Regions from separate parts of the Pseudomonas sp. BW7P1 genome, predicted to be linked through region 3. Evidence: predicted binding sites of a transcription regulator. Region 3 holds the regulator's gene; each other region holds the start of a gene.

Region 1 (3,277 bases), 1.1 Mb from region 3:
TCGGCGCGGGCCTTGCGCTTGTCAGCCCAGTACAGGAAAAACGCCAGCACGCTGACGATGCCGTAGGCCGCCAACGGCAAAAGAGAGATCCCTCGCAGCCACATCGACAGCGAGCCGGACAGCGGCAACGCACAGACGATCAGCCACACGAACAGCTTCAATTTCAAATGCTGGAAGCGGCCACCGGAAGAGCCACGATCCGGGCGGCGTGCGCGGGCGTCACTCATGCCCTGGCCGCCGCCCAGTCCACCCAACCGAACTGCCAGGTCGCCAGAATCAACAGACCGAACACGATCCGGTACCAGGCAAATGCCGCATAACTGTGGCTGGCAATGAATTTCAGCAAGCCGCGCACGGCGATCATGGCGAACACGAACGCCGTGACAAACCCGATGGCAAACACCGGAAAGTCCGCCGGAACGAACAGGGCGCGATACTTGTAGCCCGAATAGACCGCCGCCCCCACCATGGTCGGCATGGCCAGGAAAAACGAAAACTCGGTGGCCGTCTTGCGCGACAGACCGAACAACAGGCCACCAATGATGGTCGAGCCGGAACGCGAGGTGCCGGGGATCATCGCCAGGCACTGGGCGAAACCGACCTTCAGCGCATCTTTCCAGGTGATCTCGTCGACCGTCTCGGCGCGCACCTCATGCTGCCGACGCTCGGCCCAGAGCATGATGAGGCCGCCCACCACCAGCGCCGTCGCCACGGTGATCGGGTTGAACAGGTACTTGTGAATCAGATCGGCAAAAATCACACCCAACACCACCGCCGGCAGGAAGGCGATCAGCAGGTTGACGGTAAAACGCCGTGCACCCGGCTGGGTCGGCAAGCCGATGACCACGTCGAGAATCTTGCGGCGAAACTCCCAGACCACCGCGAGAATCGCGCCGAGCTGAATGATGATGTTGAACGCCATGGCGCGCTCGCCACCGAAATTCAGCAGGTCGGCGACGATGATCTGGTGTCCGGTACTGGAAATGGGCAAAAACTCCGTCAGCCCTTCTACAACTCCAAGAATCAATGCCTGCAAGGCGGTCCAAAAATCCATCAATCCCCCAGAGAGCGATGCACGGCGGCATGCCCCGATAGTATTTTTTTTACGTTCACTGCGTTCAGCGTAGCGGTTTGTTGCTGTACCGATTCCGCGCGCAAAGGATCCACACGAAACGGTCAAAATTTCGTGAAACGGCAACTTGGGTTCAGGTTTTCACGCGCGGGGCCGAAATCCTAACAGACAAGCCGTAATCGCGCTGTCGCGCTCTACGACTTGGGTCGCGTATGCCCGGCCGGCGAAACGTGGTTGGATGCTGGCGTTGATTTATTACAAGAAAAAGAAACCGGAGTGACAGCGTTATGAACAGCTTGCGCAGTGTGTCGATCAGCCGACGCTTGTGGCTCATCTTGATTGTGGCGGTGGTCATGCTGTTGACCCTGGGTCTGTTGATGCTCAAGCAGATCCACGACGACCTGTATCACGCCAAGGCCCAGAAAACCCAGCATGTGGTGCAGACCGCCAGCGGTGTGTTGACCTATTACCAGGGCCTGGAAGCGGCTGGAACCCTGACCCGCGACGCGGCACAGAAACAGGCGCTGACCGCGATTCGCGGCCTGCGCTACGACCAGAACGACTACTTCTGGATCAACGACCTCACGCCTGTGATGGTCATGCACCCGACCAACCCCAAGCTTGAAGGCCAGAATCTTTCGGCGATTCGTGACCCGGACGGCTTTGCGGTGTTCAACGAAATGGTCGCCATCGCCAAGACCAAGGGTGCCGGCATGGTCGATTACCGTTGGCCCAAACCCGGAGCCAGCGAGCCGGTGGCCAAGACGTCCTACGTGAAACTGTTCGAGCCCTGGGGCTGGGTGCTGGGCTCCGGCGTGTACGTCGACGATGTGCAGGCCGAGTTTCAGGGCCAGGTGGTCAAGGCATCGGTTGTCGGGCTGGCGATTGCGCTGATCATGGGCGTGCTGGTGATCCTGATTGCCCGCAGCATCGTCCGCCCCTTGCAGGAAACCGTGAATGCCATGGCCAACATTGCCAGCGGCGAAAGCGACCTGACCCGCAGCCTCGACACCCACGGTCAGGACGAAGTCACGCAACTGGCGCATCACTTCAATGCCTTCACCGCCAAGCTGCGCCGGGTCATCGGTGAATTGCAGGCGTCCGCCAGCGCGCTGGGCGATGCCTCGCGGGAACTGGGCAACGACGCCACCCAGGCCCAGCAGCGCAGCCAGCAGCAGTCACAGCAGATGGAGCTGGTGGCGACGGCCATCAACGAAGTCACCTACGGCGTGCAGGATGTGGCGAAAAACGCCGAGCATGCCGCCAGCGAAATGCGCGATGCCGAGGCTCAGGCACAACAGGGCCAGATCAACATCGATGGCAGTCTGCAGCAGATCGACACCCTGTCCGGCACCATCGATCAAGCGGTTGAAGTCATCCGCACCCTGGCGGCGGAAAGCACGCAGATCGGCAGCGTCCTTGAAGTGATCCGTTCGATTGCCGAGCAGACCAACCTGCTGGCGCTCAACGCCGCCATCGAAGCGGCCCGCGCCGGCGAACAGGGTCGCGGTTTTGCCGTGGTGGCCGATGAAGTCCGCCTGCTGGCACAACGCACGCAGAAATCCACGGCGGAAATCCAGTCGATGATCGAGCGCCTGCAAAACCATTCCGAAGCCGCCGTGAAGGTGATCGGCGACAGCAGCAAGGCTTCACAGCTGACCATCGAGCAAGCCGGACTGGCCGGTGCCAGCCTCAATGCCATCGGCCAGGCGCTGCGTAACCTCAATGGCCTGAACGCCTCCATCGCCAGCGCGACCCTGCAACAGGCGCACGTGGTCGAGGACATCAATCAGAACGTTACTCAGGCTGCCGGCCTGTCCCACAGCACCGCGCTGGCGGCCGAGCAATCCAGTGCAGCGAGCGTGCGGCTGGGCCAATTGAGCGAGCAATTGAACGGATTGCTGCGCCAGTTCCGCGTCTGATCCCGGTCACCGGTGGGAGCTCACGCCCACCGGTTTTTGGGTACAATCCGCTCCCTCTTCTACTCCCTCCAAGGATCTTGCATGTCCGGGCTCGAACTGTTTGCCGCCGCCCTCGGTGTGATCGCCGTCTGGCTGACGGTCAAACAGAACCCGTGGTGCTGGCCGATCGGGCTGGTCATGGTGTTGCTCTACAGCTGGGTTTTCTTCGACGTGAAGCTGTATTCGGACATGCTGCTGCAGGTGGTCTACGCCGCGCTGCAAGTCTATGGCTGGTGGCAATGGA
Region 2 (3,277 bases), 1.0 Mb from region 3:
GCCTGGGTGTTTTCCATGGCGCTGACCGATGAACTCACACCCTGAGTCAGACGGGTCAGCATTTCATTGATCTCCGACGTGCTGGCCTGGGTCCGGGCGGCGAGGGCGCGGACCTCGTCGGCCACCACGGCGAACCCGCGTCCCTGCTCGCCGGCACGGGCGGCTTCGATGGCGGCGTTGAGTGCCAGCAGGTTGGTCTGGCCGGCAATCGCCCCGATCACGCCCAGGATCTCGGTAATGCGCTGGGCGTCCTGTTGCATGTTTTCGACTTTGTGCGTGGCACTGGCCACTTCGTCGATCAATGCCACGACGCTGCTCGTCGCTTCACCGACCACGACGCGTGAACGGTCGGCGTTCTCGTTGGCCCGCTGGGTGAACGCGGCGGTTTCGGCGGCGTTCTGCGCAACGCTTTCGGCGGTGGAGCTCATCTCGTTGATGGCGGTGACGGTCTGGTCGGTTTCCGAGGCGTGGCGCAACAGGATCTGGCTGGTGTGTGCCGATGTGCGTTGCAGGTTGTCGAGACTGGAGGCCATGGCGCCGGTGGCCTGGGTGACCTCGCCGATCATGTTTTGCAGATACGCGATGAAGGTGTTGACTGAATGGCCAATGGCTCCAAGCTCGTCTTCGGCGCGGATGGTGATGCGGCGGGTCAGGTCGGCATCGCCGCTGGACAGCGAATCGATGTTGGCCTTCAGCGCCTTCATGCGCGCAACCAGTTGGCGAATCGCATAGACCTGCAACAGGACCAGCAGGATCACCAGCGGAATCTGCAACAGGCTCAGGCTGCTGAGCACATCGTCACGCTGGGCCGTGAGCATTCGGGTCGGCAGGGCAGTGGCGAGAAACCATGGCGTCCCTTCGATCGGACGCATGAAAAAGGTGCTGGCTTCACCGTTGTTGTCGAACTCGACGCGCTGTGCCTGATCGGGCTTCTGCAGACCGGCCTTGACCTGGCTGGCGAAGGTGGAGCTGGAGGTCAGTTCGCTGATGTTCTTCAACACAATCGGACCGCTGATGCGCGTGCTGTTGCTGATGATCTTGCCGTCGGCCTCGACGATCAGCATTTCGGCGTTGAGGTCTTTTTCCTTGCGTGCCACCAGCTCGTTGAAGAATCCCAGCGTGACGTCGATGGTCGATACGCCCCACGCGGCGCCGTTTTTCTGAATGGCCATGGCGCAGTTGGTGCGCGGCTCGGCGCTGGCGTCGTCCTTGTAGGCGGCGGCCCAGGCGCACTGGCCGCGTGGCGTCTGCATGCCGCCCTTGTACCAGCTCTGGTCGTAATAGTTGGGTGCCGCGTCGCTGTTCCAGAAAGTGTTCACGGCGAGTTTGCCGGAGCTGTCACGATGCCAGAAAGTGCTGAACTTGTTGCGACCGGCCTCACGCTGACCGGGCAGCGGCCAGATGCCACCGCCAAAGACTTTCAACTCTCCGTACTGGTCCACCAGACCCGGCAGTACGGTGTCGATGGCGGCGCTGTCGAGCAGAGGTATGGTCTGGGTGATGCTGCGTTGCTGCGACTGAACCTTGTTCAGTTCACCCTGAATCTGTTCCGCAACCTCGGCAATGCGGTTCAGCACCACCTGCTCTTCGGTGTGGCGCAATTTCGGGGCAACCAGTTGACTGATGCCGACCACCGTCAGGATCGACAGCAGCAATATGAAAAGAACCAGAAACAGTGTGTAACGAGCCTGAATGGTACGGAGTGCGGGCATGTAAACCGGTCCTTGAGCAGTGTTTCTTATTAGGGGCGAAGAGCAGCGCAGTAGGGGTATCCCTTAGATATCGTCGCGGTGCAGGGAAGCTTTAGGTACTTGCGTGCTAAAAAAACACGACCGGCAAGTATCAGAATCGACACATTCAAACTAACCAGCTCGTTCGTCAGAGTAAAAAATCGGTTTTATCGAGGCTCTGGAGAAGTCTCTGGATCAGTGAATTCGGGGTGGGCGTGGATATGTATCGGAAATGTACATAAATTGTAAAAATGTGAAAAATTCGTTGGTGACATCAGTTACGCGACCGATACTCCGGGCAATTCAAGACGTTTCACAAGGATATTTTTCATGTTCTTTTCGCAAGGAGCACGCTCATGACCGTTGGCTATACCGGAGCCTGGCAATCCAAGGCGGGTTTGCTGGTTCGAGATACCGCCAGTTCGAGCAAGCCGGTTTCTCAAAGCGTTAAGGTCAAGCAGATGCTGGCCCTGGTCGGCAACGACCCCACCGTTCTCAACACGGCGGAAATGGACAAGCAGCGTTTGCACAAAAGCATCAAGGGCTTCGACCCGGAGAACGTGTCGGCCAAGCAATTGGGCAAGCTGAGCGAGTTCTTGCGCAGTCGCGGCCTTATTTCCGAAGTGACGTCGATGACGCTGCTCAATGCCGGTGACAAGTTCGATCGTTTCGGCATCCAGAAAGACCCGGATGCCAAGTTCAACGCGCTGGAGTATTTCGCCACGCAACTGGACACCATCAACAACAACAGCCTCAAGGGCAACAAGTACGCCAATGGGTTGATCCCGGAGTACAAGAAAGCCATTTATGTGCTGCAAAGCCTGAAAACCTATGGGCAGGGCGGTGAGCGTGCGCTACCGACCGACAAAGGCGTCAGTGCCAAGGCGTAAAAGGCAGGGCCCGCTCCGGTAACGGCGCGGGCCCTTGCATTCATGGACCGGTGCCGCAGGCCTGGAGCGTCGCCGGCGAGGCGATCTGTCGCTGCATGTCGTCGTGCAACAACTGCATTCGCGGGCAATGCAGTGTCAGGGATCCGGGCTGGAATCCGCGATGAAACAACGCCAGCCATCCCTCACTTCTGTCATCGGGCGCCAGTCCGGTGAACACGAACCCGGTCTTCGATAACCGGCGCCAGGCATTGTCGAAGCCCTGTGCAAGTCTCAACCTTATCGATATCAGCCAATGAGCGGGCAATTGCTGTAATTGTTTGAGCAGACCGTCGTCGATTTCGCTGAATATCCCGTCATATCGTCCCCATCGCTGTTCCAGCTGCGCGGGCGAGCGGAGCCAGGGCGGAACGTCCGATCGCGTTCCGAATATGTCACACATCCGCTGCATGAACTCACGACACCCGTCCGGCCAGGCCAATGCTGGCAGTGGGCGACGACAACCTGCCACAGGGGCATAACCCAGAACGAGTGATTCCGCCACGCCATCGCCAAAGGGCGACGGTGCATGCTCGGGCAATAATCCGGTGTTGTGAAAACCAAGTCTGGCGGCCATTTTCTGTGTGTACGTGTGATGGGTCATTTGCTTGATCGTGACCC
Region 3 (3,277 bases):
CCTTGCGCAGGATATCGAACACGTTTTCGGCGATGTGACAGCACTCCACCAGCTCGTTGAGCTGAAGGAAGCCGGCGCCCCCTTTTACAGTGTGGAAACCGCGAAAAATTGCGTTGAGCAGATCTGCGTCATCCGGGCGGCTTTCCAGCTCGACCAGTTGTTCGGACAGTTGCTCAAGAATCTCGCCGGCCTCAACCAGGAAATCCTGAAGGATCTCTTCATCGGCGCCGAAGCTCATTAATGGGGTGCTCCTACAGGTCTAAAAACCCAAAAAAACTCAAAATCCAAGGCTGGATAGCAAATCGTCCACATCGTCCTGACCGGACACAACGTCTTCTCGTTTATCGGCATGAATCTGCGGACCTTCACCCTGCGAGAGATGTTTTTGTGGATCTTTTTCAGCGAGCATCGCCGCACGGTCATGTTCGATGCCCGCAAAGCGGTCCACCTGACTGGCCATGAGCACGAGTTTGAGCAGATTGCTTTCGACTTCGGTGACCAGCTGGGTCACACGCTTGATCACTTGACCTGTGAGATCCTGATAATCCTGGGCCAGCAGAATGTCGTTGAGGCTGCTCGACACCGCACGGTTGTCCGTGCTGCTGCGCGCCAGAAAACCGTCGACCCGGCGTGCCAGTTCGCGGAACTCCTCTGCCCCGACTTCACGGCGCATGAAGCGTCCCCAATCGGCACTCAACGCCTGGGCTTCGTCAGCCAGGCCATTGACCACCGGCGTGGCGCTTTCCACCAGATCCATGGTGCGGTTGGCCGCAGCTTCAGTCAGCTTGACCACATAGCCCAGGCGCTCGGTCGCATCAGTGATCTGCGACACCTCCTCGGCCTGCGGCATATGCGGGTCGATCTGGAAGTTGACGATTGCACTGTGCAGTTCGCGCGTGAGCTTGCCGACTTCCTGGTACAGGCCTCGGTCACGGGTCTGATTGAGCTCATGGATCAGTTGCACAGCGTCGCCGAACCGGCCTTTTTCAAGGCTTTCGACCAGTTCGACCGCGTGTTTTTTCAGCGTCGACTCGAAGTCGCCCTGTGAAGATTCTTTATGCTCCATAGCTCCCCCGCGCGTCATCAGCCGATGCGTTCGAAAATCTTCTCGATTTTTTCTTTCAGCGCCTGAGCCGTGAAAGGTTTGACCACGTAGCCGTTGACGCCGGCCTGGGCGGCTTCAATGATCTGCTCGCGCTTGGCTTCAGCGGTCACCATCAGCACGGGCAGGTGCTTGAGCTTTTCATCGGCGCGCACGTGGCGCAGCAGGTCGATACCGGTCATGCCGGGCATGTTCCAGTCGGTCACCAGAAAGTCGATGCTGCCGCTGTTGAGCACCGGAATGGCGGTGGTGCCATCGTCGGCTTCAACGGTGTTGGTGAACCCGAGGTCACGCAACAGGTTCTTGATGATCCGCCGCATCGTTGAGAAGTCATCAACGATGAGGATTTTCATGTCTTTGTTCAATTCGACCTCCAAGCAGTCTTAAACGCGCCCAGCACCTGGACGCGCCATTTCAATCAATCCGGCAAAGCACTCGATGACTGTCTGGAGCACAACAGAGCAAGACCGGTGCCGCTCACCACCGCACCAGCCTCGTTCGCAGTGTCCCCACACCGCCTTCAGCGCGCTCGCCACTCCCCCAAACGCCCCCGCAAACGGGCCGCGCACTGGCTGTGTAACTGGCTGACCCGCGATTCGCTGACGCCAAGGACTTCACCGATTTCCTTGAGGTTCAGTTCTTCGTCGTAGTACAGCGCCAACACCAGTCGCTCACGCTCCGGCAAATTGGCAATCGCGTCCGCCAGCGCCGCCTGGAAGCGCTCGTCTTCCAGGTCGCGCGACGGCTCAAGATGAGCACTGGCGCCATCCTCGTGCAGCCCTTCATGTTCGCCGTCCTGCAACAGGTCGTCGAAACTGAACAGTCGGCTGCCCAGGGTGTCATTCAAAATCCCGTAGTAATCGTCGAGACTCAACTGGAGTTCGGCCGCAACCTCATGATCTTTAGCGTCACGGCCGGTTTTAGCCTCAATCGAGCGAATCGCGTCGCTGACCATGCGGGTATTGCGGTGAACCGAGCGCGGTGCCCAGTCCCCCTTGCGCACTTCATCGAGCATCGCGCCGCGGATACGGATGCCCGCGTACGTTTCGAAACTCGCACCTTTGCTGGCGTCGTATTTGGTCGAGACTTCGAGCAGACCGATCATCCCGGCCTGGATCAGGTCCTCGACCTGCACACTGGCCGGCAAACGCGCCAGCAAGTGATAGGCGATGCGCTTGACCAATGGCGCGTAACGCTCGATCAGTTCGTACTGCGCGTCACGTGCCGACTTCTTGTAAAGATTCATACCGCTGGCGGTCATAGCACTGGTCCTGCCGTTTGCTGCACGAGGCGCTCGACGAAAAATTCGAGATGGCCGCGCGGGTTGGCGGGCAGCGGCCAGGTATCGACCTTTTGCGCGATCGCCTTGAACGCCAGTGCGCACTTGGAACGCGGGAAGGCTTCATAGACCGCACGCTGCTTCTGCACCGCCTTGCGCACGCTTTCGTCGTAAGGCACCGCACCGACGTATTGTAAGGCCACGTCAAGAAAGCGATCCGTGACCTTGGTCAACTTGGCGAACAGATTGCGACCTTCCTGCGGGCTCTGGGCCATGTTGGCCAGGACGCGGAAGCGGTTCATGCCGTAATCGCGGTTGAGCAACTTGATCAGCGCGTAGGCGTCGGTGATCGAGGTCGGCTCGTCACAGACCACCAGCAACACTTCCTGGGCTGCGCGCACAAAACTGACTACCGAGTCACCAATACCCGCAGCAGTGTCGATCACGAGTACATCGAGATTGTCGCCGATGTCGCTGAATGCCTGGATCAGACCGGCATGCTGGGCCGGGCTCAAGTGAACCATGCTCTGGGTGCCGGAAGCGGCCGGCACGATGCGGATGCCACCGGGGCCCTGCAAGAGTACGTCGCGCAGCTCACAGCGACCCTCGATCACATCGGCCAGGGTACGTTTGGGCGTGAGGCCCAGCAGAACGTCGACGTTCGCCAGACCCAGGTCGGCGTCCAGCAGCATGACCCGACGGCCAAGTTCTGCCAGCGCCAGGGACAAGTTCACTGACACGTTAGTCTTGCCGACGCCACCCTTGCCGCCGGTCACCGCGATCACCTGTACGGGATGCATGCTGCCCATGTTATTTCTTTACCTTGTCTTGCATGGACGGAGGCCACATTACTGGCTGCGCGTTCACAACCGGAACAATGCATGGCAGACCATCTA

The links. The regulator FliA, encoded in region 3, starts transcription of late flagellar genes. The targets are predictions, from matches to a motif close to CTAAAGTTTNNNNNNNNNNNGCCGNTAA.
Region 1: the regulator FliA is predicted to act here: its motif matches at 1,205-1,232, upstream of NWV16_RS13445 (methyl-accepting chemotaxis protein).
Region 2: the regulator FliA is predicted to act here: its motif matches at 1,780-1,807, upstream of NWV16_RS13210 (methyl-accepting chemotaxis protein).

What each region holds. Positions count from the first base shown of each region.
Region 1 covers NZ_CP103374.1:3,009,872-3,013,148, reverse strand. Annotated here, with positions in the region: gene NWV16_RS13455 (DUF1294 domain-containing protein) at 1-227, opposite strand, end outside; gene NWV16_RS13450 (undecaprenyl-diphosphate phosphatase) at 224-1,054, opposite strand; gene NWV16_RS13445 (methyl-accepting chemotaxis protein) at 1,360-2,994, shown strand; gene pnuC (nicotinamide riboside transporter PnuC) at 3,076-3,277, shown strand, end outside.
Region 2 covers NZ_CP103374.1:2,957,662-2,960,938, forward strand. Annotated here, with positions in the region: gene NWV16_RS13210 (methyl-accepting chemotaxis protein) at 1-1,712, opposite strand, end outside; gene NWV16_RS13215 (hypothetical protein) at 2,087-2,620, shown strand; gene NWV16_RS13220 (GNAT family N-acetyltransferase) at 2,661-3,277, opposite strand, start outside.
Region 3 covers NZ_CP103374.1:1,908,249-1,911,525, reverse strand. Annotated here, with positions in the region: gene NWV16_RS08650 (chemotaxis protein CheA) at 1-238, opposite strand, end outside; gene NWV16_RS08645 (protein phosphatase CheZ) at 278-1,066, opposite strand; gene NWV16_RS08640 (chemotaxis response regulator CheY) at 1,084-1,455, opposite strand; gene fliA (RNA polymerase sigma factor FliA) at 1,623-2,363, opposite strand; gene fleN (flagellar synthesis regulator FleN) at 2,360-3,190, opposite strand.